2 regions of the Shewanella denitrificans OS217 genome follow, and region 2 is predicted to be linked to the other one. Evidence: predicted binding sites of a transcription regulator. Region 2 holds the regulator's gene; the other holds the start of a gene.

Region 1 (16,370 bases), 1.5 Mb from region 2:
ATGCCATGGAAGAAGAAGTGGCCATACGTGAGTTTTTTGCTAAAGATTAAAGTCGATTACCCTGACTAAATCTATGTTAGGTGTTCATCTAAGCCAGCCTCTTTAAATCAAAACTACAGTAAAGAATACTCGTCAAAGACGAGTATTCTTTCACATGCACTGGGTTAGGTTTTGAATCTACCCACCGAACTTTGCAGTTCTTGTGCTTGTTCCCCCAGTTGTTGTGAGACAAGTTTTAAGCGACTGATATCTTCGGTGGATTCATTGATGGCCAGTGCCATATTTTGAATATTCTGGTTAATTTCTTCGATGGCATTGCTTTCCTCTCCCATGGAGTGAGCGACATGGGCCGTTTCTTGAGAAATTTTCTCGCTGGATGAGGTGATTTTTTCCAAGATCAATAAGGACTGAGCACCGTGTTCGACACTGGCATTAATTTCTTGATTCAATAACTCGATTTGACCGCAGGATGCATTAGATTGCTGCTGCAATCCCTTAATCAGCTCGGAAACCTGAGTAGCGGCTTTTGAGGTGCGAACCGACAGGGTGCGCACTTCATCGGCGACCACGGCAAAGCCGCGGCCGGCTTCCCCAGCACGGGCTGACTCGATGGCGGCATTGAGTGCCAATAAGTTGGTCATATTGGCAATATCAGTGATAAGGCTAATGATCTCATTGATTTCATCGGAGGATTTATTGAGATCTTGCAAGGTGGTTGTCAGGCCGCCCATATCACTGGCGACTCGGCTCATGCGGGTGATCACATCTTTAATCACGCCGCTGCCTTGATCTACTTCCAGTTTAGATTGTTTGGATAGCTCATCGGCTCCCTTGATGGTTTGCGCTATTTGCCCTGAGGTGATGGAAATTTGATTTAAGGCTGCGGCGATGGAATGGGATTGTGAATTTTGCTCCTCCGTTGCTACTGACAAGCTATCGCTAGCCCCTGACACTTGACTTGCCATGGTGCTGACATGCTTGGCATTGTCTATGACTTGCAAAATCAACTCACGAATTTTTTCCACAAACAGGTTAAAGGCGAAGGCAAGCTCCGCGGTTTCATCATCCTTACTATGGGTAACAATGCGGCAGGTCAGATCGCCATCTCCAGATGCCACTTCCTGCAGCAAGTTTTTTACATCATCTATGGGGCGAGTAATCAGGTTCGATACCCAAAAAGACAAACTAATGAAAATAACCAGCATGATCGCTTCAATCAACAGCATAAGATAGATGAGGAAATTGGCGGTGGAAAAAATCTCATCCATAGTCACTAAGCCAATGAATTTCCAGCCAAACTTGCTTGATGTTATCACGTTAACCTGATAACTCTTGCCGTCTAGTTCAATCGTGACCTGACCTTGTTCTATTTGGGCCAGTTGCTGGTAAGCAGTGTCTTTTATCTCGCTGAGTTTTTTGAAATTATTCTCAGGTCGGCGGGGGTCCACCAATAAGGTGCCATCACTCTCGGCCAGCATAAGAAAGCCAGTTTCTCCTAAGCTTATTTGCTTTATGTATTCAGTCAACCCTTTAAGGCTCATGTCCATACCTTGCACACCTATCTTGTTGCCGCGAGCATCTTTGACTTGAGTGACTGTACTAATAATGGTGGCATTGTCGGTGGCATAAAAGTAGGCACTGGTGCGGGTGATACCGTCATTTTTCATCGCATGTTGGTAGAAGGGCCGAGTGCGGGGATCATAGTTGGCCGAGATACTGCCCTCGGGCCACTGAACATAACCGCCATCTTGATTGGCATAATAAATATAGGCGAGGCCATCGTGACTCTTGGCAAACATATCAAACAAGTCATACATTTGGCTTTCGTTGCCACCATTGCGTGATGGGGTCATAGGACCTCCCGCCCCATTAGCATAGGACGTCATCCCGGCGCTATTGTTCGTGGCTACCGGGTGGGTGGCAAGAAAGCGCACATTGTCTTCTATGTCTTTAAACAAGATGGAGATGCCGTTTTCTATTTGGCGTATTTCACGGCTGGAGACATCCACAAATTGCTTTTGGGCTTCCTCATTGAGCTTGTTACTGAGCACCACGGAAATGATCAGAGCTGGGATCACTAATGCAGATAATATACTGAGCTGAATTTTGCTTCTTATTTTCATATTGTTACTCTCGAGCAGGTTAGAAATAATAACCAAAGTTGATATTCACTCGGGTATTCCAGTTATCTTCATCACCCGCCATGGTGCCGCCAATAAAGGGGTGATTCTTGGCACTGACCAAATCTATGTAGGTGTAAAGTCCGCCAGCGGAGACGGCAACACCGAGCACATTCATCACAGTATCTTCAGTTAAATTGCCCGATTTATTAAACATCAAGTTGTAGTCGTTATAGAAAGTCAGGCTAGTAATTGGCCCCCAGTTGACGGGCAATTGATAGGCTAGGTTAGCGTTAATGAGTTCGGCTTCACTTGGGATAGTATCGAAAAAATGATAAGCCCCCACAGCAAGGCGAGTTAAGGCGTTGTCTAGGGCGTATTCATAATGTGTGTATTGAAGTTGCAAGTTCCATCTGTCTATCTGGGTTTTGCTGTGGACGGCAAATGCCTGACGATGACCGACAGAGGCGTTACTGTCTCGTAAGTCGCCATATTGCGCCGATGCGCCAAGCTCAGTATTGCCCCATAAGTAACTGTAACGCGCTGCCATACTATTGTGTTCGGCGATAGCCTGACTGATGCCGTCATATATGCCTTCACTAGGGGGGCGAATACCAACGACATCATAGGAGTAGCGATCGCTGCGATCGTTGACATAACCATCTATACCGCCCATCTCATCGGTGAAGAAATAGCCGAGACGCAGATCGTGGTTATCCCATTTACCGATAAACTTGATGCCCGCATCATAGTCGTCTTCTAGGCCTACATAATAGTTGCTTGAAAAGAAAAAATTGTGAGAGTTGTAGTCCAAGTTGCCAAAGGGCACGCGAGTCACCCCCGCTTGTACTTGCCAGCTTGGGGTTAAGTCATAACCTACCCAAGCATGGTGTATAACATGCATATATTGAAACCAGCGATATTGGGCCGAGAGCTGCACATCACCAAGTTTTCCATTGAGATCCAGGCGAAACACATCGAAATCAAAATCGCCGCCTCTGTCTCGATTACCTTGGTTGTAATCTTCGAAAGAATACTGAAATCGCACAGCGCCCCCCACTTTGATGCCATCACTGGGTTCAGATTTAGGTTCAGACTCAGCTTCAAGCTTAGCTTCAGCCTTAGCAGCCTCAACTCGAGCCAATTGTGCTTGTTGGAACTGCGCTTGTTGTTTTTCTTGGGCAGCTTGTCTGGCCTTAGACTCTGAGAGTTCCTGCTTGAGCTGCAGCAGCTCTTGTTCCATTGTGAGTATGCGCTGCTCAATATCGACTTCTGTGGCTAACACTAAGCATGGAAGCATGGCTGGGAGGAGTAACAGTGGGCTAAATCGTTTCATGGGCAGATCCTGTACTAGCCGAAGAAGGTTCTAGTTGATAAGTGTAGACAAAATAAGAAAACCTAGGCGTCGATTACTAAAAAATTATCGTTTTTGTTATGCTTCCTTGCCTAGCAAGGTAAAAACGAAACAGGAGTAGCGTGAAAAAAACGCCTAGCGCTTAAAAACAAAAGATTTAGTTGTTTAGGCTATATCTAAATATTTCCCCCATCTGGTAAAATTGCGCCGAAGAGAAACCGCAATAGGTCTTATCTTGCTTGCTTAAAAGTGTACAACTTTTTATTTTTCGATGGAGTGATCGTGCTAAGCCCTGAATCGCAGTTTGATAATTACCGGCCCCGTGAACATAAGGTTGAAACGGTGCGCCGCAGCAAGGCCGGATTACTGTTTATCCTTTTATGTTTGTCGATTGCAGGATTGATTGCTTTCGAGGTCAAGACATCCTATTACCAAGCCAAGTTTTTGCACCAATATGCCAAGACCTTAACCTATCATTTGGTGCCTGAAGCCACCCAATCGGTGATTTACCCAAGTTATGGGCCTTTCGATGAGCGTCATGGTTACAGTAAACTGCCAGAGCGGTTAGCACGCTTAACCGAGCGCAATTTCCACATTACTAAGCAAGTCGCTTTTTCTCCGAGGCTACAAGAATACACTCAGCTGGGTTTTTTCCCGCCCTATCATGAGAAAGCTCAATCGGGTTTAAGCCTGCTCGATTGTGGACGACGGGATTTGTTTTCTTTTGCCTATCCAAAGCGTGCCTACCAAGACAGCGATATTATTCCTAAGGAAATAATTAACACTCTATTATTTATTGAAAATAGAGAGATGTGGACCACAGAACCTAAGCTTAATCCTGTGGTGGATTGGCCGCGTTTCGTGGTTGCGGGATTGAGTCAAATTGCCGAAATGTTGGGGGCCAATGTGTCAACCGCTGGGGGCAGCACGCTCGCGACCCAGATTGAAAAGTTTAGGCATTCATCCCAAGGTCTTACCCTAAGTATTAAAGACAAGTTGCTGCAAATTGGTTCGGCCAGTATTCGGGTGTATCAACAAGGGGAGCAAACTGAGCCTGCCAGAAAGCGCATAGTACAAGACTATTTGAATACAGTACCTTTATCTTCGGCGCCCAATTATGGCGAAGTTCATGGCATAGGTGATGGCTTATGGGCTTGGTTTAAAACAGACTTTGACTTTGCTAATACCTTATTAAAAAGCCGGCATACCGCAGATAATGCGGTGAGGCGTGGGCAAGTGTTTCGCCAAATTGTGGCGCTAATGATAGCCCAGCGACGACCTTCCTATTATTTGCTCAAAGGCCACGCGGACCTTGAGGTACTTGTGGATAGCCACTTGCGCTTACTGGAGAAATTTAATCTTATCGATCCGGCGTTAATGAGCGCGACCTTAGCACAAAAATTAGCATTTAATACTAGCAAGAGCCATGACTTTGGTCAGAGCGTGGTGGATAAGGGCATCAATTCTGTGCGTATTCGCACTGCAGGTTTACTGGGGATGAATTTGTATGAATTGGACCGATTAGATTTAAAGGCCAGCACTAGTTTGCACGGTGAGTTACAAAGGCAATTGAGCCAATACCTTCGCAGCTTGTCGAAGGTGGAGGTTGCTCAATCTGTGGGTTTGCTCGGCGAGCGTTTGTTGCAGGCCGATAAATTGGACGAAGTGCTGTACAGTTTTACTTTGTACCAAAAAACCGCTAACTCGAACAAGGTGCGAGTGCAAACGGACAGTACCGATCAGCCCTTCGATATCAATGAGGGCAGTAAACTCGAATTGGGCTCAACCGCTAAATTAAGAGTATTAGCCACCTATTTAGAAATCGTCGCCGAATTGCATCAGAAATTTGCCCCTAAATCTGTCGCTGAGTTATATCGCGTCGACATAGAAGCCAAAGATCACATTACCCGCTGGGTGGTGGATTATTTAATTCAAACTCGAAACTTAAATTTAAAACAAATGTTAGATGCAGCCTTGCAGCGCACCTATTCTGCCTCACCCCATGAACGGTTTTTTACCGGTGGTGGCTTGCACGTGTTTAATAACTTTAGAAAAGAAGAAAATAGCCGCAATCCTACCTTGTATCAGGCATTGCAGGACTCGATTAACTTACCTTTTGTGCGATTAATGCGTGACTTAGTTAATTACAGTAGCAGCTACAATAACGACGGCAGCTTGGCTCAGTTATTACGCAATGATAAAGACCCTCGCCGTGAGGAATACCTGAGGGCGTTCGCCGATCGTGAAGGGGCCATCTTCGTCACCCGTTCATTCCAAAAATACCAGAATAAGACCACCCCTGAGCGGCTTGAGCTGTTTTTTAATTCCATAGGGCAGGCAGAGCATAAGTTAGCGGCCAGCTATCGCTATTTATTACCCGATGAAAGCATTGCCAGTTTTAAGCGCTTCTTACAAAAACGTTTGCCTGAATACCATGCCGAAGATAAGCAGATAGAGCGCTTATATTATAAATACGGTCCCGATAAATTTAACTTGGCAGACCAAGGCTATATTGCTCGGGTTCATCCGTTGGAATTGTGGGTGCTGAGTTATTTGATAGAGCATCCAGAGGCGAGCCGAGCTGACGTTAGGCAAGCCAGCAGTGCAAAGCGCCAAGAAGTGTATCGTTGGTTGTTTCGTACTCGACATAAAAATGCCCGTGATGTGCGCCTTAAGGTGATGCTGGAAGTGGAGGCATTTTTAAATATTCATGCTCGTTGGGTGCGACTTGGTTATCCCTTCGATCATTTAGTGCCTTCACTGGGCTCGGCGCTTGGAAGCTCTGGAGACAGACCCGCAGCCTTGGCTGAGTTGATGGGTATTATTCAAAACCAGGGTAATAGATTGCCCACCGTGAAACTTGATGAGCTGCACTTTGCCGAGCGCACTCCTTACGAAGTGCTACTTAACCACAGCAGCAAACAAGCTGAATATGTTATGCGCCCAGAAGTGGCACAGACCCTAAAGGCGGCCCTTGCCAATGTAGTGCAGCAGGGGACGGCAAGGCGCTTAAAAGGCAGTTTTAAGGACAGTCAAGGCCAAGATTTAGCCATAGGCGGTAAGACAGGGACTGGGGATAATCGCATCGTCACTGAGATGCGTTTCGGAAAGAAGGTGTCAACCACGGCGATGAACCGCACTGCGACCTTTGTGTTTTACCTGGGAGATGATTATTTTGGTACCTTGACGGCATTTGTGCCTGGCGCTAAGTCTGATGACTTTAGTTTTACCTCGGCGCTGCCACTGCAAGTCTTTAAGGGCATGCTGCCCATTTTATCTCCTTACTTGCAGCGTTCTGAACCCATCTGCGATTAAGTTTTTGGATTGCAATGTTAGATGAAAAACGCCCTCATCAGTGACTGATGAGGGCGTTTCAGTAATGTAAACCAGCTGAACTCGGATTGTTAACAATAAGCCTAGAATAAGACGCGAGTGCGAATGGTGCCGTCAATTGCCTTAAGTTCGACTAGAGCCTCTTCGGCTTGATCTGAGTCAACTTCCATTACCACATAACCTATGACAGCGGTTGTTTGCAGATACTGGGCCGCGATGTTGATGCCTTTCTCAGAAAACGCTTGGTTAATCTTAATTAACACCCCTGGACGGTTGTGGTGAATGTGTAATAACCGCGAAGTGCCCTTGTGTTGTGGCAAGGAGACTTCGGGGAAGTTTACCGCAGACAAGGTAGAGCCATTGTCTGAATATTTAGCCAACTTACCAGCCACTTCAATACCGATGTTTTCCTGTGCTTCAGCGGTACTACCACCAATATGCGGGGTGAGGATGACATTATCTAAGCCGCGTAGCGGACTTTGAAATTCATCATCATTGGATTGTGGCTCGACGGGAAACACGTCGATAGCCGCGCCTGCAAGGTGCTCAGACTTAAGGGCATTAGCGAGGTTGTCGATATCCACTACAGTGCCACGGGAAGCATTAATAAAGATAGCGCCCTTTTTCATCATGGCAAATTCTTCAGCAGCAAACATGTCTTTTGTTTGCGGGGTTTCTGGCACATGTAAGGTGACGACATCTGCCTGTGCGAGTAACGCTTCCATGGAGTGAATTTGCACGGCGTTACCTAGGGGGAGCTTATCTTCGATGTCGAAAAATACCACTCGCATGCCCAAAGTCTCAGCCAAAATACCTAGCTGAGTGCCAATATGGCCATAACCAATGACGCCTAGTGTTTTTCCCCTGACTTCGAAGCTGCCATTAGCGCTTTTAAGCCAGCCTCCTCGGTGAGCATGGGCATTGCGCTGGGGAATACCGCGCATCAACATAATGATTTCGCCAAGTACTAGCTCTGCTACTGAGCGAGTATTTGAAAAAGGTGCATTAAACACAGGAATGCCCAGCTTTTCTGCGGCATCGATATCAACCTGATTGGTGCCAATGCAGAAGCAGCCAATGGCAACTAACTTTTCAGCTTGTTGCAATACAGATGCTGTGATTTGAGTGCGAGAGCGTAGGCCGACGAAATGGGCATCTTTTATGGCATCTTTTAGGGCCTCATCACTGAGAGACGCCTTATGATATTCAATATTGGTGTAACCCGCTCGCTCCAATACGTCTATTGCTGTCTGGTGTACGCCTTCCAACAGCAGGATTTTGATTTTATCCTTGTCAAGCGAGTGTTTCGCCATTGTTTGTCTGCCTCTTTGCTCAGTTGTAGATGAAATGTTGAATTTGAACCAAAGTAGCACTTTTTTTCACAGTTGTGGAGCGCTGGACGTCTAAAGTTAATATTCTAATTTTAGAACAATCGAACCTGTGAATTAATTGCTCTATATAACAAACTCATAGAAATAATTTTTAGAGTTACAACTCTATTTATGGGCTGAAAAATATTCATATTTCTTGTAGAAAGTAGGGTTAGTTAACTGTGGATGATCGTTGAATTTAAGGAACTCGCTTAGCTTGATGTAAAGAGTAAAGTGATCTTTTAATTTGTAAAACGGTTTAGAATTCAAGTTTTAATCTGTTTTAATGGGTTATATGCTGAAATTTACTTTGCGCTAGAAATGTTTAATACTTTTAGCTGATGGATTCATCCCTTGAACTAGTCAGAATTCACCCACTAAGTTATCAGGATGTTAACTACAGAATTTGGTTTAGCTGTGTTATGGTGAAAATGCCTAAGTAATACCAGCTAAGAATGGACGCGTTTAGGGAGCGATGTATGAGTTCAAATATCGACGAATTAGTATTTTTACATCAGGTGGCAGCGCCTTGCCACTTGGCTATTTTAGCCGAATCAATCGGAATGAAAACCCGTATCGTAAGACAAGCCTCAGAGTTAGAACAAGAGAAAAAAATTAATAGTTTCTATATGATAGCCCAAAAAGGCGCGGCCTTAGATAACAAGGGTATCCCTCTATTGGTGTCTCGTTTGGTTAACCATGTCCCGGTGGCCTTATACCAAGTTGAACGCGGCTCTCTGGATCAAGAATCGGCGTTATTGTTGGGGGTGCGTGGGCTGTTATATGCTGATCAGCGAATGGATTTAATGCTTACGGGTCTTAGGAAGATGGTGGCTAATGAACTTTGGTATGATAGACCTTTGATTAGTCGGATTTTCCGCCGGTTAGTACAAAAGCTGGATGCGAATAATGATATGCCTGCAGATACTATCGCCATGCTGCAGATGCTCACCAATCGTGAGAGAACCATAATTCAATTAGTGTCCAGTGGTGCAAGAAATAAAGAAATTGCCCATCGATTATGTATCAGTGAGCATACCGTTAAGGCGCACTTGTCTTCAGTTTTCCGTAAAACTCAATCCCGCAATCGAGTCGAGTTACTGCGTTGGGCGCAAACTTACCAAGCGCATTTCGAATTTCAATCTTGAGCTAATAACTTCTGTTGACATAAAAAGAGCGGGCATAAAAAAAGGAGCAATTGCTCCTTTTTTTTATGCCTCTTGAAAGAGGCATTTATTAACTAAGTTTGTATTTTAGTTCTGTACGATAGTTGCGACGTTAAAATCACCTATCTGGGTCGCGTTGGCAATATTGTTCATGCCAGTTTGTGAACCTTCAACTAGGTTATCATTACCTGTCTGCACTATTGTTAGGCTGTTTTCATTGCCGTTGACTGTGAACGAAGCCACACCATCAGTACCGCCAACCCAGTTAGCTGAGCCTGTTTGAGCTATGTCGGCAAAGTTCTCATCACCTGTGATGATTAAATCAACCAGGTTCAAATCACCATCTTGTGCAACGCGTATGTCAGTGTTGTCATAACCCATTACAGATACGATAGCTTCATTCATACCAAGACCGTCTTGGATAACATCCACTTCGTTATCGTCACCTTGCATTTCAACGTAAGCGTAGTTTTCATCACCTTCTTGGCTGATGTCGGCATCGTTATCTTCACCAATAGCGAAGGCGAAAATTTGGTTATCATTACCTTCAGAGGACAGGTCAAAATCGTTGTCATTACCAGCATAAGTACCAAAAGCGGCGTAGTTGTTATTACCATCTTGTTCAAGGTCTGCATCGTTATCGTCTGTAGTGACTTCAAACTCTGCTAAATTGGTGTCGCCCGTTTGCTCGATGTCGATGTGATTGTTACTGCCATTGATCACGGCTGTATTCGTGTCACCGATCATGTTGCCATTGCCGTCTTGTAATACGCTAACATCGTTATCATTGCCAGTGGCGAACTGGAGTACCGTATTGTTGTTATTACCAAACTGGTCAATATCGATTTCGTTATCAGAACCTTCTAGGGCATAGATAAAGCCAGTGTTGTTGTCGCCTTCTTGCATTATAGTGACAGTGTTATCATCACCCGCAACGCCGCGAACGCCGGCTAGGTTGTCATCACCTACTTGACCTAAGGTTACGTCGTTGTTGTTGCCCACGTTAGGTGATAAATCAAGGGCAATCATACCCGCCTGGTTGTTATTACCTTCTTGAGATATGTCACCGTCGTTGCCGTTACCTTGAACACGGAATACACTGAAGTTGTCATCGCCATTCTGGTTCACAAGAGTAGAGTTGGCATCACCCACTAATTCAATGTTTGACTCGTTTGTTGCGCCAGCCTGAGTCACCTCAACGCCGTTGTCATTGCCTGTTACATCGGCAACGCTTTTGTTCCAGAAGCCAGACTGAGTCACAGTGGCTTCATTATTATTGCCGCCTACATTGACTGTAGACACGTGCCAATCATCGCTTTGCTCTGTGATTATTGAGTTTTCATCACCGACAGAATCGATATAAGACTCGTTCCAAACACCGTTTTGAGTCACTTCTGCAGTTTGTAAATTTCCCTCTTGAGAGACTGTGGTGATGTTAAGGTTACCGGTTTGGCTAACAGTCACTTCTTGCTCGGTACCATCTTGAGTCACAGTGGCTTGATTTTCATTGGCGGCATAAGCTTGTGCACTAAACGTAGTGGCAATAGCTAATGCGATTAAGGTTTTTTTAGTATGCGAATTCATTTGACGCTCCCTGTATAGAGTTTTTAGTACTGAGTTATTGTGATTGCTGCATTATCAGCAATTTGTTCAATAGCGAACGTTGCACTGCCTAATTGATTAATTTGAATTAAATTATCATTACCAATTTGAGTGACATCCGCGCGATTGTTATCACCTTGCTGTAACAGCTCAAGTTCATTATTACTGCCAATTTGGATAACGCTTGTCTGGTTACCTATACCGAGTTGAGTTAAATAGGCACTGTTTTCTATGCCTGTTTGACTCAAAATGGCTTGGTTAAAGCTGCCATGTTGAAAGAGATTGACCAAATTGTCTCGGCCATGACTTTCAAGCAGTCCTTGCAAGGTTACCGGTAGCTCTATCTCATAAGCTTGTTTTGATTCATCAGCAGTAAGTGCAAAGCTACACAGAAGGAGACAAGTGACCAAAAAATGTATTAGCTGTCTTGGCACTGAACACTCCTTTGCAATGGTTGAAACAAAATGATTTTTGCTTCGGTGAATCAAATTCAATGCCCAAGTTACTGGCTGAAGACTTATGAAACAATTGCACCTATGGCTATAAATTTGAATAAAAATAAGTCGTTTAGATGAAAGAGTAAATTCTATATCTCACTGTTTTAATAGCTTTATACATTGTTTTCGGTCGTGTTTTTTTAATGTTCATAGGCTAATGGGACTAGTAGTTAAGTCGTAATTAAGCTGAGTGGGCTTTCTTTATCTTTAACATTGTGACAACAATTCAAGGGTAAAAAAAATGCCGGATTTCATGATGTTTTCGCCAATAGCAGCAGGCTAGCGAAGTGACAGTGAGGGTTGTAATGCCGGTTCTGGGATATAAAAAGGACGATAGGAAGCCAGTATATGTTGAATAAAAAGACTCCAGTAGCAATGGCCATTGCCGGTGCTATGGCATTAACAGTAGCGCCAGCAATGGCTAAATCTACTGTAACTTATGAAAAAGACAGCATTTTAGTTGTCTATAAAGACAATGTAACAAATTACGAGCGTTCATCGGCGCAGCGCATCGTCGGTGGGACATTACGTGACTTAAATCGTGATGGTGTTGATGATAAATTTAAGCATGTGATGGGCGGTAAGTTAGCACAAATATCCCTAAGAAAAGGTGCTGACGTTCACGCTGCTATTAAGATGATCAGTAAGCATCCCGCGGTAAAATATGCTGAACCAAATTACATAGTGAGAGCCATTGGTGTGCCCGATGACCCTGACTTTGTCAGCCTTTGGGGCATGAATAACACTGGCCAAAATGGTGGCACAGCAGATGCAGATATCGATGCGGTTGAAGCATGGGATATCACCACAGGTAGCACAGGTGTAGTGGTTGGGGTTATCGATACGGGTGTTGATTATAACCACCCAGATTTACAGGGAAATATCTGGACTAACCCAGGTGAAATCCCTGCAGATGGTATAGATAACGATGGCAACGGCGTAATCGATGACGTGCATGGTTTTAACGCCAATGCTAACAATGGCGACCCTATGGATGGCAATGGCCACGGTACGCACGTATCGGGCACTATTGGCGCTAAAGGTAATAATGGCGTCGGTGTTGTGGGTGTTAACTGGGATGTGAGCATCATAGGCTGTCAATTCCTGGATGCTAGCGGTTCAGGTTCGACAGCCGGTGCGATTTCTTGTATTGACTACATGACCAACCTTAAGCTTAACCATGGTGTTGATGTCAGAGCGACCAACAACTCTTGGGGCGGCGGTGGCTTTAGCCAAGCGTTAAAGGATTCAATCGACAGCGCAGGTGATGCAGGCATTTTATTCTTAGCGGCAGCGGGTAACGGTGCATCTGACAATGATGTCACCCCAAGCTACCCAGCAAGTTATGATTCAGCTGCAGTAATGGCTATTGCCAGTACAGACCGCAATGACAACATGTCAAGCTTCTCACAGTGGGGCTTAACCAGTGTTGATATGGGCGCGCCAGGTTCAGCGATTTTATCTACCACACCGGGTAATACCTACAGCACTTATTCTGGTACTTCCATGGCAACGCCTCATGTCACAGGTGCAGCAGCTTTGGTATGGTCGCTTAATCCAGACTTATCACCAGTTGAAATGAAAGAGCTGTTGATGGTGTCAGGGGATGTGAACGCTGCACTAACGGGCAAAACGGTTTCAGGTACTCGTCTTAACGTGGCCAATGCCTTAGATCAAGCCAACCCAGCACCAGGCTATCGTTTCACTGTTACGCCAACATCACAAAGTGTTGAAGCGGGCAGTGCGGTAAGTTATGACTTTGGTGTCGGCAGTGTTGCTGGCTGGAATGGCAGTGTGGCTTTGAGTGTTGACGTTCAACCTGCACTTAACGGTGTAAGCTTGTCCGCGGCAACTGCGGGTGCTGGTGATAGCTTTACCTTAAATGTAGCCACAGACTCAGGCGCTGTTTGGGGTGATTATGACATTACCGTGACCGGTGATGATGGCGCTAGCGTGAAGTCGAAAGTGGTTTCTCTTTCTGTCTACCCTGCGGGTTTAACTGACTTCCCATATAACAACACTACGCCTGTTGCTATCCCTGACAATACGCCAGCGGGTATTACCAGCACAATTGACGTTACAGATACCGTTCAGGTATTTGGTTTAACTGCTAACGTCGATATTAGCCATACTTGGATTGGTGACTTGGTTGTCAAGTTAACTTCGCCTACGGGTACTGAAGCTGTATTGCATAACCGTGAAGGTGGCAGTGCCGACAATATCGTTAAGTCTTGGGACCTAAGTGCATTTAATGGCGAAATGGCTACAGGGGCTTGGACCTTATCTGTCAGTGATAACGTCGGTGCCGATGTGGGCACATTAAACAACTGGGGTCTAGTGATCACAGGCCTAGGTGATGCAGCTCCTGCAGCGCCAGTGGCAGGTTTTAGCTACTCAGTTGAAGGCTTAGAAGCCAGCTTCACTAACACTAGCTCTGACATTAACGATGATATCGTTAGCTACAGCTGGGATTTTGGTGATGCCCAAACATCAAGCGACATGAGCCCAGTGCACAGCTATGCTGCTGCGGGTGTCTACAGTGTTACTCTGACTGTTACAGACAGTGAAGGTAACATGGATAGCGAGTCAATGGATGTTGAAGTGTTTGCTCACAGCATCACTGCGGGCGTGACTCGTACACGTCTATCTCGTCGTGGAAGTGCATTAGTCGACCTTAACTGGGATGGCGCTATGGGTGAAACGGTTAACATCATGCGTGATGGTGCGATGGTTGCCACTACAGATAACGATGGTAACTACCGTGACCGCTTTACTGCGACCACCACCTCAGTGACTTATCAAATCTGTGAAGCCTCAGGTAACTTATGTTCTGATCCTGTTGTTGCCGAGTTTTAATTTACAGCAATAATAAAGTCAGTAATATAGACATAAGAAGGGACAGCTAGCTGTCCCTTTTTTTATGGTTATTTTTGAAACATCTTGATTAATATTTTATTTTCCCCCGCTTATGAGTAGACTGAGACCAAAATTTTGTAAGGATAGTTTGATGAGCATTTGGTTTAGAGAAGTCACATTAGCAGATTGCCAAAAATTAGATTTAGGTATGCATGGCAAAGGCACCTTGATGCAGACCTTAGGCATACAAATCACAGAAATTGGTGAAGATTTCATGGTGGCGACTATGCCAGCAACGCCCTCCATCCATAACCCACTAGGGATAGTCCATGGTGGTGCCAATGTCGCACTGGCTGAAACCGTTGCCAGTTACGCGGCCAATTTCGCCGTGGATTTTGAGCGTTTTTATTGTGTTGGCCAAGAAATTAATGCCAATCACTTAAAAGCGTCTCGTAACGGGGTGTTAACCGCCACCACTAAGCCGGTGCATTTAGGTAAGCGCAGCTCGGTATGGGAAGTGCTTATCCACAATAGCGCCGGTGAACTGTGCTGCATTTCGCGCATGACAGCCGCTGTGGTTGAGCGCTAAGACTAGGACTAAGAACCGGCTAAGTCTCAGTTTTGGCTAGCCTTAAGTTTTTGGCGAGTCTAAAAGCAGAATAAGCTAAACTTCTGCTTAACTCTCTTTGATAAGTACTAGGAATAACCATGGAACACGCAGTAATTTGGGAATGGGTGGGCTATTTAGCCTCAGTGGTGGTGGCAATATCTTTGATGATGGCCAATATCAAGAAACTTCGCTGGTGGAACCTTGTGGGCGCAGCGCTTTTTGTCGCCTATGGCTTGGCCATTGATGCGCTGCCAGTGGCATTGGTTAATTTCTTCATCGTACTGATTGATATTTATTATTTAGTCAAACTCTACAAAGCACCAGAGCAAGCACAGCCAAAAGAGCCGTCAAATTAAACACTCATGTTATTTGAGTGGTATCAGCTAAAGCTGAAGCGAGTCTTCAGCTTTTTTGTATCTGTTTTCTGTATCGTGTTGAATTTAAAGTGTATTGCATGATATTCTTGTAGAGGTTTGATAGGAATCAATCCAATTTTTAGATGTTTTTTTAGTTGTAAGCCTTTGGGCTTTAGCTTGATTCTAAAAGCTCATTAATAAACAAGGAAATGACATGAAGTCGTTAAAATTTATTGCGTTAATCTCAGTCTTTACCACTCCATTAGCCTTCGCAGGCACTGCTATCTCTGACCAAGCTGATCCAGCCGCTGATGTTTCTTCAGAGGTGTATATTGAATTATCAACGGCAGATATCCTTGATAATTTTCCTATAGGTGAAGGGCGAAATATTCCTAGAGAAACTAAAGTAAATTTAGTTACTTCACTTAGAACATCCTTGTCAAAAGTACAAGGAGGGGCCAAGTTAAGAGGTTTAATGATGGAGAGTCCTAAGGTGGCTAATACTACCAGTGCCGCTCCTCATCAGATCAATTGTGCACAAGCTTATAATCTGAGTGAAGATATTGTTTATACGGATACAATCTCCAGTGTAGGAGAACAGCACTGTTTCGTTATGCCCTTGAGCCAGAAATCTAAAGTAGTAGGTCAATTACTCGCAGCAGATATGGCATCAAATTTTAATCTTTATTTATATCAGTATGATGACACCCAGGGCATTCTAGCTCATGTGGATAGTAGTGAAAATGCTGCAGGTATTATAGAGAAAGCCTACGCCGTGTTACCTAAAGCAAGCTACATATTAGTTGCAGAGCTAATGTCTGGTGCTGGAGGTGCGTTTAACCTTATCGGTAATAGCTTCAGCAGTTACGATAATTTTGAACCAAACGATAGTGATATTACGAGCAAGATTCCAGCTATTACGGTAGGTCAAATTGTAACAGGTAACCTAGATAATCCAGAAGATGTGGATTACTTTGGCTATAAGCTTAAAAGCAATGAGACTGAACTTAAGATTAATGTTAGTGGTAGTGCAGAGCATCAAGTTGAAATTTTTAATGCTGGCGCGTGGCAGGTTTTACCTCATGATCAATTAATTAACGCCAATG
Region 2 (16,370 bases):
CGGCCTTTATTAAGCGGGATAGGGTGCGTGATGATGCCCCCAGACGCTGGCCCCAAGTGGCAATGTTGTCCTGATTGGCGGGGTTGTTTTGCAGTTCACCAAAGAGCTGCATTAGTTTGGGGTGGCTGGAATAGGGCAAATGAAAGGGGGCATTTTTCGCCTCACTGAGCCAGTCTCTGATTAATCTTAGCAACCTTCCTCGAGGGCCCTGCCAATCAAAGTCGCTGGGTATAAGGCGCGCTTCTTGTATTAAGGCGTGTAAAAACGGCGCCACATTGAGTACGCAAGATTGCTCGGGCAAGGCTTGGCATTGGGACTCGTCAAGGTAGAAACTGGTTAACCTCACCTCAGTAATGGCAGTCACGCTGTGGCTGATGTTGGAATTCACCCACACCCCTTGTTCCGGCGTGACTAAATATCTGGCGGCGGGCGTGTTGACTGCGAGCACCCCTTGGCTGGCATAGACGAACTGGCCCCAAAGATGGCTATGGGACATGACATGGCAATGGGCTTGCAGCTGCCGATTAACGACAGTGATGGGCTGTAATAACGGCCGAGTCGATTCCATGGAAGGAGCGATTGAAGCAAGTTTTGGCATAAAGTCGATATTTTGTGGCAATTGGTCGATATTAAGACGCGCTAAAGTTCAGTTAGGATAATGCCTATCATTAACAAGCACGTCTATAGGACAGAGTGTAATTATGGAATGGTTAGGAATTTATCTTATATTGGGCGGCGCAGTGGGCGTTATGGCTGGGCTCTTTGGCATTGGCGGTGGCGGAGTCTTAGTCCCGGCCTTTGTGAGCATTTTTCTAGCCCAAGGTATGCAAAGTCATTTAGTGATGCATTATGCCATCGCCACTTCAATGGCCTGTATCTTGGTGACCTCTTTTGCCAGCATGCGAGCACATAATGCCAAAGGCACAGTGCAGTGGCCGATAGTTAACTCTATGGCCCCTTGGATAATACTGGGCACCTTTGCAGCAACCTTTATTGCAACCGCGCTAAGTACCCAAGTGTTGGCTGGTATTTTCTCTGTGTTTATGCTGAGTGTGGCTATCAAGATGTTAAGGCAAACGAGTTCAGGGCAAGTTCACGACAGTAAAAGACTCACCCCAAGCAGTATGGGGCTAGCTGGGCTAGGCATAGGCGCGATTTCGGCCTTAGTGTCTATCGGTGGCGGTTCCTTAACTGTGCCTTACTTGAGCAATAGAGGCATAAACATTAAGCATGCCATCGGCACTTCGGCGGCCATAGGCTTACCCATAGCCATAGCGGCGAGCCTAGGCTACTGGGTTAATGGGCTGACATCTGCTGAGGCAGCACAAGAAATGGGTATTTATGACATAGGCGCTCAAACCCGCGCTGTAATGGGAGATGGCTGGTGGCAAGTGGCGGCTCAGAGCCTTGATATGAGTTTAGGTTTTATTTCGGTTCCGGCGGCGGTTTGTGTGGCATTTGGCAGTTATTTCAGCGCTCCCTATGGGGTTGTGCTCGCCCATAAACTGCCGGTAGGCTTGCTTAAAAAGCTATTTGCTTGCTTACTGATTATCCTCAGCCTAAAAATGTTTTCCAGCCTAGTGTAAAAAATGGGGAGAGAAAATGAATGGATAGAATTTTTTATTTTTAAAATATTTTAAAATCAATGTTTTAATTAGTTTTTCACTATCTTCTTATGATTCTCTGCTGCAAACTTTTATTTGCTGCTATCTTTAATTGACGTCCCCCGTCGAGCTTAAGGAACCCAGATGAACTTCACTCAAAAAAGCGCTATCTTGAGCCTAGTTTTTCTCAGTTTCTCTCCTCTGTCTGGGAGCTGCGCCCCTCTGGAAGCCGCCACCTTAATCAATCAATCCCTCTATGGTTTTAAACTCTCTATAGTCAATATGCCTGTGGCTTCTGAGGGCTATTTTTTTAACCTTGGGGGGAGTCATGGTGATAGTCATAGTCAGGCGCAAGGCACAGGGCTTATCTTGAGTCGCCCCCCATTAACTCATGATGTATTAACCCCGTTAGCTGTTAACTTTCTGGATGGTGCGGGCTATCAATCCGAGTCTCGATGGACCCTAAGTTATGAATTCGATGACTTTGCCTTGTCATTAGGGGCTAATATTAATCAACCCTTCTATGCGGACTCACCGCAAATGTTTGAGCAGGCTAATCAAATGCAGGATTACTCCTACTTCAAGGTCGGTGAGCTAAATGTAGGCGGGGAATACAGGCCGATGGATTGGCTGACCTTTTCATTAAACTTTCACCAAGGTATGGCTGATAACGCTCAAGATGTGTTTGCCCTTGCGACTAAGTTGGATCTTAATCGCAGTTTTAGTGTGCAATTTATTGGTTTGCTGGGCAGTGATACCAGTAAAGGGGCGCTGTTAAAAACCTCATACCATTTTTAACCGCAATAGGCCGTGATGTCAGTGATTTTGTCTTAGTTAACTAGCGTCAGCACAGATTGTACTGTCAGCACCAAGGCGCTAAGGCTACAGAGGATTAATGTCGCGCTGCGAGTCTTTTGTTTATCAACTCTGCCCACTAATCTTCCCGCCACAAGAAATCCGAACACCACAGACGGCAGCAGCATGCAGGCAAGCCATAGATGACGCCAGCTCAATAAACCTGTGACGGCCAAAATAATTAACGCGATAAGGGAACTGAAGATAAAAAACGCGGACAAGGCGGCGCGAAACTGACTGGCATCTTTTCCTGAGAGTAAAATGGCCATTGGCGGCCCACCGATGGCAGCGATATTGCCAAAAATACCCGAAATAATCCCCGCAATAAATAAACTGGTGCGATTCACTGGCACGCTGAATTTAAACACACTCAAAATCACGGCAATAGCCACAATGGCGGCGATCACTAAGCCTAAGACGGCTTGTGGCGCTAAGATCAATAAACTTGCCCCAAGAAAGCCCCCGGGAATACGTCCAAGTAACGCATATTGCAGGCCATTAAATTCTAAATGGCCGCGCTCGCGGATCAAGGTGAGCACAGAGATGGCAAAGCCCATCATGATAACGGGTGCAGGTACCAGATCAGGCTCAACAAGATAAAGTAGCGGACTGGCTACGACGGCTAAACCAAAGCCAATTAGACTTTGAGTGATGGCGGCAAAGAAGATAATAATCGCCGCTAGGGCAAGGCTCAGGGGATCGATGATCAAGGAGAAGGCCTAAAGTAAACTTGCCGAAAATTTGGGTTAGCGCATTGTTAGCCAACTAACCCTGTGTTACTTGCTAGGTATGACTTTGCTTAAGCGGGTTTATTCTAACTCTTCCCACTCTAAGCCCATAGCTTCCATCATTTTCTTGGCTTCACTGGGTATACCGTCAATTTGATCTTTTGATAGATCCTCATCATTGGGAAGAGGTTGCCCAGTATAGGCATGCAAGAAGGCTTCACAGAGGAGTTCACTGTTGGTTGCGTGTCTTAGGTTACCCACCTGGCGACGAGTGCGTTCATCTGTCAGTACTTTGAGTACTTTTAACGGAATAGACACAGTCACTTTTTTTACTTGCTCGTTCTTTTTGCCATGCTCGGCGTATGGGCTAATATATTCGCCATTCCACTCAGTCATTAACTCACCCTTAACTTGAAATTCGGTGCAGATTTTAACCCCTTACAGGCCACAGTCAAATTATTGCTACTATTTGTTGTTGATTGCAAATAGATTTCTTTACTTTTGGACGTTTAGATGGCTAAAGTGCTTGACCAGGCCTAGACTTACGCGTAGATTTAGCCATCTAGACATCTACACTGCAAATTGATGGAGTCCACATGAGTCAGCATAAATTAGCCACCTTGGCCGTTCGTCACGGCATAGAGTCGGATACTCAGCATGGATCTGTGGTGCCACCGATTTATTTGTCGACCAATTACAGCTTTGAAGGGCATCAACAGCCCAGAGAGTTTGACTATAGCCGCTCGGGCAACCCAACGCGTAACTTATTGGCAGAGGCGCTGGCAAAGTTAGAGCAAGGTCATAGTGCAGTTGTCACTTGTACTGGTATGGCGGCCATCACCTTAGTCACCAGTTTGTTAGCCCCTGAAGATGTGTTAGTCATCCCCCATGATTGCTATGGCGGCAGCTACCGATTGTTTACTCACTTGGCAGCTAAGGGCAGTTTTAAGCTCGTGGTTATCGATCAAAATGACGCTAATGCATTGGCAGACGCTCTGCAGCTTAAGCCTAAATATGTTTGGCTAGAAACTCCGTCGAATCCACTGCTTAGGGTGGTGGATATCAGCGCAATTTGCCAACTGAGTCATCAAGTGGGCGCTAAAGTGGTGGTGGATAACACCTTTCTTTCCCCTGCATTGCAACAGCCATTAACCCTAGGGGCTGACATAGTGGTGCACTCCACCACTAAATACATTAATGGTCATAGCGATGTTGTTGGCGGCGCCGTGGTGGCTAAAGATGCCGACATTGGCGAGCGACTCGATTGGTGGGCAAATACCTTAGGTTTAACCGGTAGCGCGTTTGATAGTTACCTGACCTTACGTGGACTTAGAACATTAAGTGTACGAATGCGCCAACATCAGGAAAATACCCAACTAATTATTGAGTCCTTAATTAACAGTCCAGTGGTGAATAAGGTATATTACCCAGGTTTAACAGCCCACCCAGGTCACGAAATTGCATTAAAACAGCAACAAGGTTTTGGTGGCATGGTAAGTTTTGAGCTTAATGGTGGAGAAGCAGCACTCGTGGCCTTCTTAAGTGAGCTTAAATTATTTAGTCTTGCCGAGAGCTTAGGGGGGGTGGAGAGTCTGGTTGCCGTGCCAGCCACCATGACCCACAGAGCCATGACGGCCAAGGCCCGTGATGAGGCTGGCATTAGTGACACATTATTGAGATTATCTGTCGGCATCGAAGATGGCGTTGATCTTGTCGCCGATATTGAAGCAGCCTTAGCCGCTGTTGCAACACTGAAAGTCGTTGTTTAAGGAGTTAGGAATGGCGCGTAGTCATTTACATAAGTTTGGTGGTTCGAGTCTTGCTGATGCTGACTGCTATCGCCGTGTCGCTCATATTCTGTTGACCCATGGTCACAGCGATGACTTGGTCGTGGTGTCTGCTGCAGGGAAGAGCACTAACTTCTTATATAAATTATTGGATCTGCGCGATACAGGCCAGCTATGGCAAGAAGAGTTACAGGTGCTGATAAGTTTTCAGCAGGCACTCATAGAACAGCTGTTATCAAACGAGCAGGCGCGGGATCTGCGCGAGCGCTTATCTAACGATAAAGCTCAGTTGGCGAGTTTGCTGTCCCTTGAACAGCGTAACGAATACCAAATCAGCCATGTAGTTAGCTTTGGTGAGCGTTGGTCGGCGCGCTTGATGGCAGCATTACTGCGAGAATCGGGCGTGGCCGCAAGTCATGTGGATGCCTGTTCCATTCTGGTGGCCGATGAAGGCGCGGTACCCAAAATTCGAGTAGAAGAATCGAAAGCCAAAATCCAGACCTTACTTGCTGAACGTACTAACGAACGTCTCGTGATCACAGGGTTTATTTGCGCCAATGCTCAGGGCGACACCTTATTACTGGGCCGCAATGGTTCAGACTTTAGCGCCACCTTGATAGCCAGCCTTGCCGACATTGGCCGAGTGACCATTTGGACCGACGTAGAAGGCATATTCAATGCCGACCCTAATAAAATTAACGATGCCAAATTATTAAAAAGCATGTCGTTGGCTGAGGCGGATAGATTAGCTCGCCTTGGATCTCCTGCCCTGCATTCACGCACCTTGCAGCCGTTATTCAATACTCAAGTGAGTCTAGCGGTGCGTTCAAGTTACGCTTCACACACAGATTTCACCTTGATTGCTCCCCAAAGCTCATCGGCCAGCGCACCTGTGGTGACCAGCTTGTCGCAAGTGGTGCTGTTTAGTTTTAAGCTTGAGACCCATAACAAGATAGAGTCAGACTCTCAATCTAAGCCACAGCCTCAGTCGCAGTTTGAGTCTGTATTGGCGGCGTTGACTTCGGCGGGTCTTACGCCTTTGGCCCACTGGGAATATGGCGCAGATAAGCACGAACTGGCCTTTATGCTGGAAAATCAAAAGCAAGTAAATGCACTGCTAAGCAAGCAGGCGCCGACATTTGGCATTACTGAGCTGCAGCTTAATCTGGACTTAGGCCTAGTCGCCCTAGTGAGTGCCGATGCTGAGCATTTTAGACGCAGTTTTGCCAGGTTGTTAAGCCGTGATGCTAAGCCCATTTATCAAGACAATTTAAGCTTAGTGACCTTAGTGCCTCGGGCACAAGTGAATCTGTTAACCCAGAAAGTTCATCGCCGCTGCGCCGGTCCCAAGATGCGGATCGGGGTGTTATTACTTGGCGTGGGTAACATAGGTGAGGCCTGGGTGGATTTATTTCGCCGTGCCAATCATGCCCTTAACAATGAATTAGAAGCCAGTGTCGAGCTGGTGGGCATTGTTAGTTCGAAAAAAGCCTTGATCGCCGAGCAAGGGATTGATCTTAACCATTGGCAGCAGATCTTTGCGGAAAAGGCGTGTCAGTGGCAATACGAGCAGCTGTTTGAGCGCCTAGATAAGTTAGATTGTGATGAAATAGTGGCATTAGACATCAGCGCCAGCGCCAGTTTAACCTTGCAATACCCAGAGTTATTCGCTCGAGGTATTCATGTGGTCAGTGCTAACAAGCTTGCGGGTTCGGGACCTTTACCCTTCTATAAAGAATTAAAGCAGCAACTGAGTAATCGCAGACTGTTCTGGCGCTATAACGCCAGTTGCGGCGCGGGTTTACCTATTCAACATGCCCTCAATGATTTACGCAATAGTGGTGACACCATAGAGGCGGTTGGCGGTATTTTTTCAGGCACCCTATGCTGGTTATTTGAAAATTTTGACGGTAAAAAATCATTCTCTGAATTGGTACTTGAAGCCAAGTCTTTAGGCCTGACGGAGCCCGATCCTAGGGATGATTTATCTGGCCGTGATATGCAGCGCAAGTTGCTTATTCTTGCCCGTGAAATCGGCCTTGGTATCGAACTTGATGATATTAAACTGCATTCTTTAGTGCCAAGCGAACTAGTGGATTTACCGCTGGATGACTTTTTAGCTCAAATTCGCTCTCTAGACAGTGATATTTTGCAGCAATATTTAAGTGCTGCCGAGCAAAACAAGGTGCTGCGCTACGTGGCTTCATTGGACCGAGTCGATGGCAAACTGCAAGCTGAAGTCGGGCTTAAGTGGGTCGACAGTCATCATCCTTATGCCAATCTGACTCCTGGTGACAATGTGTTTGTTATTCGTAGTGCTTTTTACCAAGGTAACCCACTGATCATACGTGGGCCTGGTGCAGGCCGAGAAGTCACCGCCGCTGCGATTCAATCGGATCTGGTGCAGATCTGTAAGGATTTACTGCAAGAGTAAATCCTTGAGTATGTTTGCATCTCGGCCAATTGCGCCGATATAACAGGATGTGAGTGTCATGTAACGAGTGAGACTCATAAGATTAGAACAAACATCAGTACACTCAGTGGCTGGTGTTTTTTTTGGGTATTTTTTCAGCGTCTCTATAAAAAAACACCTATTGATAACCTAAGCTAAACACTTTTAACTTTTAAGTTACCCCCTAGCTTGCTATCTTGCAGTGTCATTGAGGCGCTTAACCTTAGTTTCTACTCTGCTATTGAGTCCTAGAATGCTGGTCGTGCTAATAAATGCTTGGTTAAAACAATAAAAATAGGAGTTATTAGCTATGGATCAACTGGTGAGCACTATTAATGGGGTGATTTGGAGCCCTGCATTGATTTTCCTCTGTTTAGGGGTGGGGTTATATTTCACAATTCGTAGCCGTTTTGTGCAGTTACGTCACGTGCCTGAGATGGTGCGCTTGATATTTGATGGCAAGAGTAACGCAGCGGGTGTTTCTTCATTTCAAGCCCTAGCCATGACTTTGGCTGGCCGTGTCGGTACGGGTAACATAGCCGGGGTGGCGACAGCCATTACTTTCGGCGGCCCTGGTGCCTTGTTTTGGATGTGGATGGTGGCCTTCTTTGGCGCCAGTTCAGCGTTTGTGGAATCGACGTTAGGTCAAATCTATAAAGAAAAAATTGATGGTGAGTTTCGCGGCGGCCCAGCGTTTTATATTGAAAAGGGCTTAGGGATGAAATGGTACGCATGGATTTTTGCGGTGGCGACCATTTTTGCCTGCGGTATTTTACTTCCAGGTGTGCAAGCCAATTCAATCGGCTCAGCATTAGAAACGGCCTTTGATTTAAGCCCGGCAGTGACAGCGGCTCTAATAGCCTTATTGCTTGGCTTTATTATTTTTGGTGGTGTTAAGCGTATCGCCCATTTTGCCAGTGCGGTAGTGCCTTTTATGGCGCTGGGTTACATCATAGTGGCCTGCGTTATCATAGGCATGCATATAGAACAGCTTCCTGATGTCATTATCTTGGTGGTTAAGAGTGCCTTTGGTTTAGAAGCAGGTTTTGGCGCCATCTTAGGTCTGGCTATTATGTGGGGGGTTAAGCGCGGTATATATTCTAACGAAGCAGGTCAAGGTACAGCGCCTCACGCCTCTTCTGCAGCAGCCGTGAGTCATCCCGCCAAGCAAGGCCTAGTACAGGCGTTCTCTGTGTATATCGATACCTTGTTTGTGTGTTCTGCAACGGGTTTTATGTTGTTGATTACGGGGCTTTATAATGTTCAGGGGCCAGAAGGTGAGGCGATATTTACCGGTATTGCCGGAATAGCCGCAGGACCTGGTTACGTGCAGACTGCGATGGAAAGCATGATGCCAGGTTTTGGCAATATGTTTGTGGCGATAGCCTTATTCTTCTTTGCCTTTACCACCATCATTGCTTACTACTATATTGCCGAAACCAATATTGCTTATATTAATCGTCAGGTGCACCGCCCTTGGTTAACCTTACTGCTTAAGTTTGCCTTAATTGCGGCCACTGTGTACGGCACTGTCAAAACCGCCGATCTTGCATGGGGTTTAGGTGACATAGGTGTCGGCCTGATGGCGTGGCTTAACATAGTCGCCATTTTACTTCTGCATAATAAAGCCTTTGCTTGCCTTAAAGATTATGAAGCGCAAAAAGCCCAAGGCTTAGATCCCGTCTTCGACCCTGAAGCCATGGGGATTGAAAATGCTGATTTTTGGGTAGAACGTAAGAAACAGCATCAAGCAATCGCGGATGAAGCCGCCAAAGCACAAGCTAGCAATACGCCGTAAAAGACTTTTTTTCGCCAACAAAAAACCAGCATTAATTGCTGGTTTTTTACTTTTTAGGCATCTGTACTACCACAGGTAATTCATTATCTACTCATGGTGCGAGGCATCAAATGGTATAAATCTGAGTGATATCAAAATGTAACTAAACGGCGTGATAAATACCGTAAAATTTATACAGAAAATGCGGCATATTTGTTTGTGAGTGCTATGCTGAATTATGTGCCTTGGTGAATTTTTATTGTTGAACGCTTAACCTTGTACGCTAAGGCCAATGGGTTGTTCAAGTTGATTTGATTCTGGACGAGGCCACAGTGCTCGCGAGCAACTCATCTCTCATCGTGGTAATACTTAAAGTGCAAGTTGAAAGTGCAAGTAAAAAGTGCAAGTGAAAATCTAAATGCTATAGGTTCAGTTGTTTAACCCTAGTGAGGAGGTATAGGCGATTACGAAAGTACACAGCAAACCCTTTATCCAATAGTACTTAAACCGGTATAAGGAGTTAAGCAAGTTAGATTGATAATAGCGTTTGAAAACATAGTTAAACCTTTACTCAGCTATATGCAGAGTTCAACATGGCCAAAGCCATAGATGTCCCAGCAACACAGTTTGATCGATAAACTGCTCGCAAGAAAGGTGTTATGAAAGCCTGTTAGTGTAAGACAGTAAGACAGTAAGACAGTAAGACAGTAAGACAGTAAGACAGTAAGACAGTAAGACATAGTCTACATTCATTATTAACTTACTTTAGGAGGACATAACAGTTTGATAAGTTTCATTACAAACCAGCGCACCTTAGGGTGCGCTTTCTTTTTAGACTATTTTAATTTTTTTAAGACTGCTGACTTGCAGGATTTGACTCTAATCTTGATTCTGGTGTTTTTTCTAAGCTTGAGCTGTGAGCCGTTGAGATAGCCCAAATACTGTTTGGCTCTCCATAATAGGCGCGCTGTTGCACTTTTTTAGCCCCTAGGTAGAAAGCAATAGCAAACAAAGCTGCAAACACGTCAATAAGATAGGATGATGGTGCTCTAATGCCTTCAGAAAATAGGCTTGGCAATAATACGGCCAATAAACTGGTAGTAGGAATTAACAGGCAGCTTAAGAATAGTGCATAAAGTAAATGAATTGCAGCGCTGGCGGTACCCCTAATAAAGCTGTAACCAAGGGCGCTAAAAAAGATGCTGTAGTAGCACATCATATAATAAGTGTTAACTTGCTCGGCGACTAAATAGAGCCATTTAGTGATTAAAAAACTGCAAGCTACCCCTAGCATAGAGCCCAAGCATACCCCTATGGTTAATGCCCCCATGAAGCGGTTAGCGCGGCTCTGAATGGACTGTTTTTGTCTACGCTTTTCTAGCCAAAGTAAATTGCCACTGTAAAATAAAAAGGCCCCAAGTAGCCCAAGTATAAAATACACCAAGCGGCCAAAATTACCGGCATAATTTCCAAAGTGCAGCGCAAAGAAACTGGTTACTATTGGGTCGTAAATCGGCCCATTTTCTAAGCTTGCGGTGCTAAATTGCACCTCCAAGGTATAAGGATGCATATAAATCACATCGCTATAACCAGAGCGCATAACTTGAGTGTCGCTGGTGATATTAATGGCCAGCGCAGGACCCGGTGAAGACAGATTAGAAAAGGTTAAAGATTTGATGTCATAGCCATCAGTGATTTCAGCCACTTTATTGATATAAGTCTGGATAGAAGGCAAGTCACTTATTTTATAGATCATAGCGCTTCTTTGCGGCCGTTCAAATAATGGCTTATCACCATAAATAAGCCCAAGCCCGCCATAGGCAAAATCATGAAAGGCAAATACCACAACAGTCCAAGCAATAATCAAATGAAATGGGAGACTGATAACGCCGATGAGATTATGGCTATCCAGCCAGAAACGGCTAGCTCCTTTATTTTTTCTTAAGGCGAACAAGTTTTTCGTCAATGTGGGCAGTAAAAAAATAACGCCTGACACTAAGGCTAAAAAATACAAACCTGCTGCAAGGCCCAAGATCAGCACCCCAACCTCGAAATGGTCAACCTCACCCAGGATCCCAGCGGTGCGATGTAGCTGATCGATTAAGCTGCCTAATTCATTCTGAGCATGAGTCTGGCTAATAATTTTATCATTATCATCAAGGCTTGCGTGACTGCGGATATCATCTAAGCGGATCCCGCGTCCTCCACCTTGTGTATACCAACTTAAGGGTGAGGTGTCCCCGCTAAGATCAACAATAAATCCCTGCTGAGTTTTAGGATATTCTTTAAAAGCTTGGGAGATTAAATTGTCTAATTTAGCCTGCGGGATGGCAGCTAAATGCTGATGAACTGGGGTGGCCCACTGGGTAATTTGTGGTTTAAATAATGATAATGCCCCAGCGTAAAAGCCAATAAAGAGCACTAATCCAGAGAGGATGCCCGTCCAAGTGTGTATGCTTTGATAGGTACGAAGTATGTCAGAGCGAATTTTCATGATAATAGCCTCGCCACTAAGTAACCTAAATAAGCCACTAGATTTGCCCCGCCTAGATAGCACAAAGCACTCCATCGAGTTTTGAACATAAAGCTGAATGACAAAATCATTAGCCAGAGCAAGCACAGCATCCACATATTAAATTGCACTTTCACCGGTGCATCTATTCCTCCTGGGCCTTGCCAGGCAAATATCCCGATTAAGGCATAGGCAAGGCTTAAGCCTAAAATCAAGGAAATAATAGTTTTTGACCACCAATGAGGTTGGATTTTTTGATTGCGATAGGCCTGGATCATTGGGGACGTTCCGAGTTTTTTAATAGGCTAAGAAAGGGAATAGAAATCAAGTTAGTGAAGCTTATCAGTAGCCAAATAAACAGTGCCGATGGCGGATGCAGAGCCGTTAAAAGCGGCCATAGGGAGAGAAGAATTAACAGGCAACCTAAGATTAGAAATCCCTTTGTGAGTCGCTGTTTAATCATCTTTTGATGTCTGCTACTGAGGTATATCAGTACAGAACCCAAAATATTTAAGGCTATTGCAGCAAGTTGAAACATGACGACTCAATTTCCTTATGTTTGAGTATCGAACGGCAAATATAATATTGTAAATGAGAGTGATTTGCAATTGCGTTTGATGTAGCTTGTGGGGCTTAAAATAGTCAGGCCTAGCTATCACCGAGAGAATTTTGAGGTATATCATGGAACAGAAAATGTTTAAAAAGAAACTTTTAGTCGCAGCAATACTTTGCACTCCAATAATGTCTCCTGTAAATGCCGCCGTAGATGCGCAGCCGATGAGATCGATTGAAGTGATTAAAGTCGTAGGGGAGAAGACCGAGCGTAGCTTGAAGGATACGACTTCTTCGGTTTCAGTTATTGATGAAGACAAACTTGCCAGTGGCCAATACTTATCTGTATCAAATGCCTTATCTGAAGTGCCGAACCTAGTGACCTTAACGGGTTCAGTACCTGATATTCGCGGTATCTCTGGTAATGGTTCAGCCACTGGATTTAACTCATTTACTGGTGGTGCTAAGGCGAGGGTTTCAACCTTAGTTGATGGGGTGGCCGAGCCGTTTGTGGCCGATATGACCGGTGATAGTGGGCTTTGGGATATTGAGCAGGTAGAAGTGTTTCGCGGCCCGCAATCTACTATCAATGGCCGCAATAGCATAGGTGGCACCATATTTGTAAAAACCAAAGATCCTACTTTTGATTGGAATGGCGCTGTGCGAGGGGGGTATCGCAATCAGCAAGATTACATCGACAGTGCAGTCATGTTGTCTGGTCCCATTTTTGAAGACCAACTTGCCTTTAGAATTTCTGGGCAAAACTTAACCGGTAACACCTTTAACAAAGGTGAGGTTTACGCTGGTAACCCTGCCCATTTTGATCTCAATGAGTTAATTAGTCGTCGTTGGCGAGGCAAGCTATTGTGGCAACCCACAGGCGCTGATAACTTTACTCTGCTCTATAGTTTTACCTATAACGATGAGAAAGGGGATACAGGGAGAAACTATTTCTCTGGTGATAATCCTTGGGCATACAAGCCGCTATTTCAGCGCTACATTGAAACAGAATCTAATACTCATTCTGTCAAAATAGATTACCGCCTAAATGATGATTACTCTTTTGATTTGCTAGCGGCTTATATCGATTATGATTGGGGTTTTGAGGGCTATGAATCCGTAGCTGCAGCTGAGCAGCAGGTCATAATGCAAGATAAGAGCTACACCTTAGACGGTAAGTTTAATTTTGGATTGCAAAACCCTGAATTTAATGGTTTTGTTGGTTTATCTTATTATAAGCGTGAACAGGATTTTAGCAGCTCTGGTGGCGTAACTTATGTGGGTGACGACAGCAGTAGCTCGCATTCTATTTATGGTGAAGTGAGCTACGCCTTAACAGAGCAATGGAAAATTATTGCTGGTGGTCGGGTAGAGAAAGAGCAGCAAATTCGTAACTTTGCTATGAGCACCCGAGGAAGGGTAGTGGCTGATAAGCTAGATGATGACCACAACATAGCTTTACCTAAACTGGTATTACAATATGCGTTAAATCAGGATACTACGCTAGCAGTGAGCGCTAGAAGTGGCTATAACGCAGGTGGCGGGGCGCTCTCGTTTGCTGACAATGCCTATTATTACTATGAAAAAGAAACGGTAGACACCTTTGAGCTAAGCTCTCGTAGCAGCTTTGATGACGGTAATATCAATATTAGCAGTAACGTGTTTTACAATAATTTTGATGGCTATCAAGCCTCCAATAATGAACGTAAAATCACTAATATAGATGAAGCTGTTACTTACGGGCTTGAGCTTGAAGCGGGGGTTATGCTCAATGACGATTGGCAGCTAAACTCTGGGTTAGGTTTGCTAAAAAGTGAGATAAAAGCTGCCTCCCCAAGCTATGGTGACATTATAGGTAACGAGTTAAATTCAGCCCCTAAAATTACGGCTAATATTGGCCTTAAATATTGGGTTAACGATGAATTGACCTTAGGTTTGTCCGGGAATTATGTGGGCGAGTATTACGCTGATATTAATAACACCACTGAGCGCGTTGCCGGAGATTATGTGGTGTCACGTTTGAATCTTGATTATCAAAACGATCAATGGCGAGTGAGTGGGTTTGTTAATAACCTTTTTGATGAACAAGCACTTACCGTAAATGAGCCTGCGAATCGCAGTTATCCTCAAGGTTATGCCGCTATTATAGAGCCCCGCGCGTTTGGGGTATCAGTGACTTACTCTTTCTAGGCTGGAGCAGTCAGTAAATTGCACTTAATTATTTTACGCCAGTGTTAATTCACTGGCGTATTTTTTACTCTTAAATTCAGAGTACAACATACTATTACTCTGATATCTTAGTTTTTGAGCGTTCATTACATTGTTGGTGATCAGTTCTCGTAACCATTTATGGCTGGGATCTAAATCAAAGTGATTATGGCACATAAGTAGATATCTTCATTTAAACGGCCTTCGACGTGGATTAATCGTTAGGCTAGTTTCAAGTTAACCATCCAGCTGGAGGTGAAGCCTGTATAGAGAGGCATTCACCACTTTTAATCATTAAATTATTCTAAGAGATATTCTTTATTTATCTCATTATTGAAAGCCAGATGTTCTTTAATGACTTTTTTATCAAATAGCTTACTTCCTTTTTTATTAAAGGATAATATTTGTGAAATAATAATTTCCAACTCTTTAGGCGTTATTTGTTGTTTTGCATCTGACCATGCATTATCTGGGTCTATGTGAGACTCTATCATTAATCCATTAAAGCCATATCCAATAGCTAATTCTGATATCAATTTAATAAATTCACGATTCCCGCTAATATGACTTGGGTCGCAAATAATAGGCAAGTCCGGCAATCTATTTTTTAACTCGATTGGGATTTCCCAGATTGGCGGGTTTCTATACATAAATTTTTCCACAGTAGAAAACCCCCTATGAATTCCTGCAATTTCAGTAATACCTGCGGCTTGAATGCGTTCTATTGCCCCAATCCATAATTCAATATCAGGATTGATAGGGTTTTTAATGAGCACAGGAATGTCATTACCAGCAAGAGCATCCGCAATCTCTTGAATAGCAAAAGGGCTCACTGTCGTCCTAGCACCTATCCATAGCATATCTAGACCATATTCTAATGCTAGTTTAACATGGGCGGCATTGGCGACTTCTGTTGTTATGGGTAGCCCAGTTTCCTCTTTAGCCTGCGCTAGCCACTCTAAGCCTTGTTCACCCACACCTTCAAATTTTCCTGGTCGAGTCCTTGGTTTCCAAATTCCGGCACGTATAACCTGGGCTCCCGATGCTTTGACACTATGAGCGGTTTGCAGTAGTTGTTTTTTTGTTTCGGCACTACAGGGGCCAGCAATAAATAATGGTCCTTTGTTTAGTAAACTGGAAAGCAAACTTGATTTTAACTTTTTAGCTATACTCATATCTTACGTCCTGTAATTTCTAAGTTCTAAAAAATGTTGAAAACTGATTTTTGTGCGTTGCTGTTATTGGTAAACTTAACCATCAGATAATGCTTCTAGTGTCTCGTGGTGATAATTCTCACAAATTTCCTTTAGCTCATCTGTTATATACTTAATAACGGGTTCTGCTAGCCCTTCATATAAACCAAAATCCATATCTATTCGTCCAGAAATATTGTCGCTATTGTCATCTAGTGTGATTTCAAAGCCGACACGACAGGTGTCATTTGGGAGTAATTTCATTGTCAGCGACTCAGTTTTACTCAGGGGCATAGTCTTCCCATCACTTTTTGAATTCCATGCATTGAATAGCTGAGGAAAAGGTAGGGCATAAGCCGCAGTTCGAGGCGATATACCTTGAGGATAGAGATAAGAGGGTTCAATTTGCTGACGACTAGCAGCGCTTATCACAGAACGTTGCAGACCTTTGAGTTCAGCAGTTATACCCTCATCAAGCCGGTGCGTGGTTGTCACTGGTACAGTGATTGATAGAGGGCCTACGACATTGAGGTCATCATTTTCTAGTCTGTTGGCAAAAGGCACCCCGGTAACAACCGTTTTGACCTTACTTAATGCACAAACAGCACGCTGAAAGGCACCAAACATTAATACAAATGGTGTGACACGATAAGCCTTAGCACAGGCTAAAAGCTTAATACGTGGCACCGAAGTGTTGAAATG

What was found. Region 2 encodes MetJ, which represses methionine synthesis genes. Its sites were predicted from a motif close to TAGACGTCTAGACGTCTA; they were not measured.
Region 1: serA (phosphoglycerate dehydrogenase) is a predicted target of MetJ. The motif match lies at 8,204-8,221, and genes of this name have one in related genera.

The regions. Positions count from the first base shown of each region.
Region 1 covers NC_007954.1:3,712,313-3,728,682, reverse strand. Annotated here, with positions in the region: gene SDEN_RS16120 (patatin-like phospholipase family protein) at 1-50, shown strand, start outside; gene SDEN_RS16115 (methyl-accepting chemotaxis protein) at 165-2,123, opposite strand; gene SDEN_RS16110 (porin) at 2,143-3,456, opposite strand; gene SDEN_RS16105 (transglycosylase domain-containing protein) at 3,757-6,789, shown strand; gene serA (phosphoglycerate dehydrogenase) at 6,891-8,120, opposite strand; gene SDEN_RS16095 (helix-turn-helix transcriptional regulator) at 8,657-9,325, shown strand; gene SDEN_RS16090 (curlin) at 9,431-10,927, opposite strand; gene SDEN_RS16085 (curlin) at 10,951-11,379, opposite strand; gene SDEN_RS16080 (S8 family serine peptidase) at 11,791-14,298, shown strand; gene SDEN_RS16075 (PaaI family thioesterase) at 14,450-14,887, shown strand; gene SDEN_RS16070 (YgjV family protein) at 15,007-15,264, shown strand; gene SDEN_RS16065 (hypothetical protein) at 15,479-16,370, shown strand, end outside.
Region 2 covers NC_007954.1:697,095-713,464, forward strand. Annotated here, with positions in the region: gene SDEN_RS03195 (AraC family transcriptional regulator) at 1-568, opposite strand, end outside; gene SDEN_RS03200 (sulfite exporter TauE/SafE family protein) at 702-1,586, shown strand; gene SDEN_RS03205 (hypothetical protein) at 1,749-2,402, shown strand; gene SDEN_RS03210 (sulfite exporter TauE/SafE family protein) at 2,435-3,166, opposite strand; gene metJ (met regulon transcriptional regulator MetJ) at 3,269-3,583, opposite strand; gene metB (cystathionine gamma-synthase) at 3,784-4,956, shown strand; gene SDEN_RS03225 (bifunctional aspartate kinase/homoserine dehydrogenase II) at 4,967-7,408, shown strand; gene SDEN_RS03230 (alanine/glycine:cation symporter family protein) at 7,737-9,224, shown strand; gene SDEN_RS03235 (PepSY-associated TM helix domain-containing protein) at 10,054-11,697, opposite strand; gene SDEN_RS03240 (hypothetical protein) at 11,694-11,993, opposite strand; gene SDEN_RS03250 (TonB-dependent receptor) at 12,397-14,457, shown strand; gene SDEN_RS03255 (phospho-2-dehydro-3-deoxyheptonate aldolase) at 14,775-15,650, opposite strand; gene SDEN_RS03260 (hypothetical protein) at 15,726-16,370, opposite strand, start outside.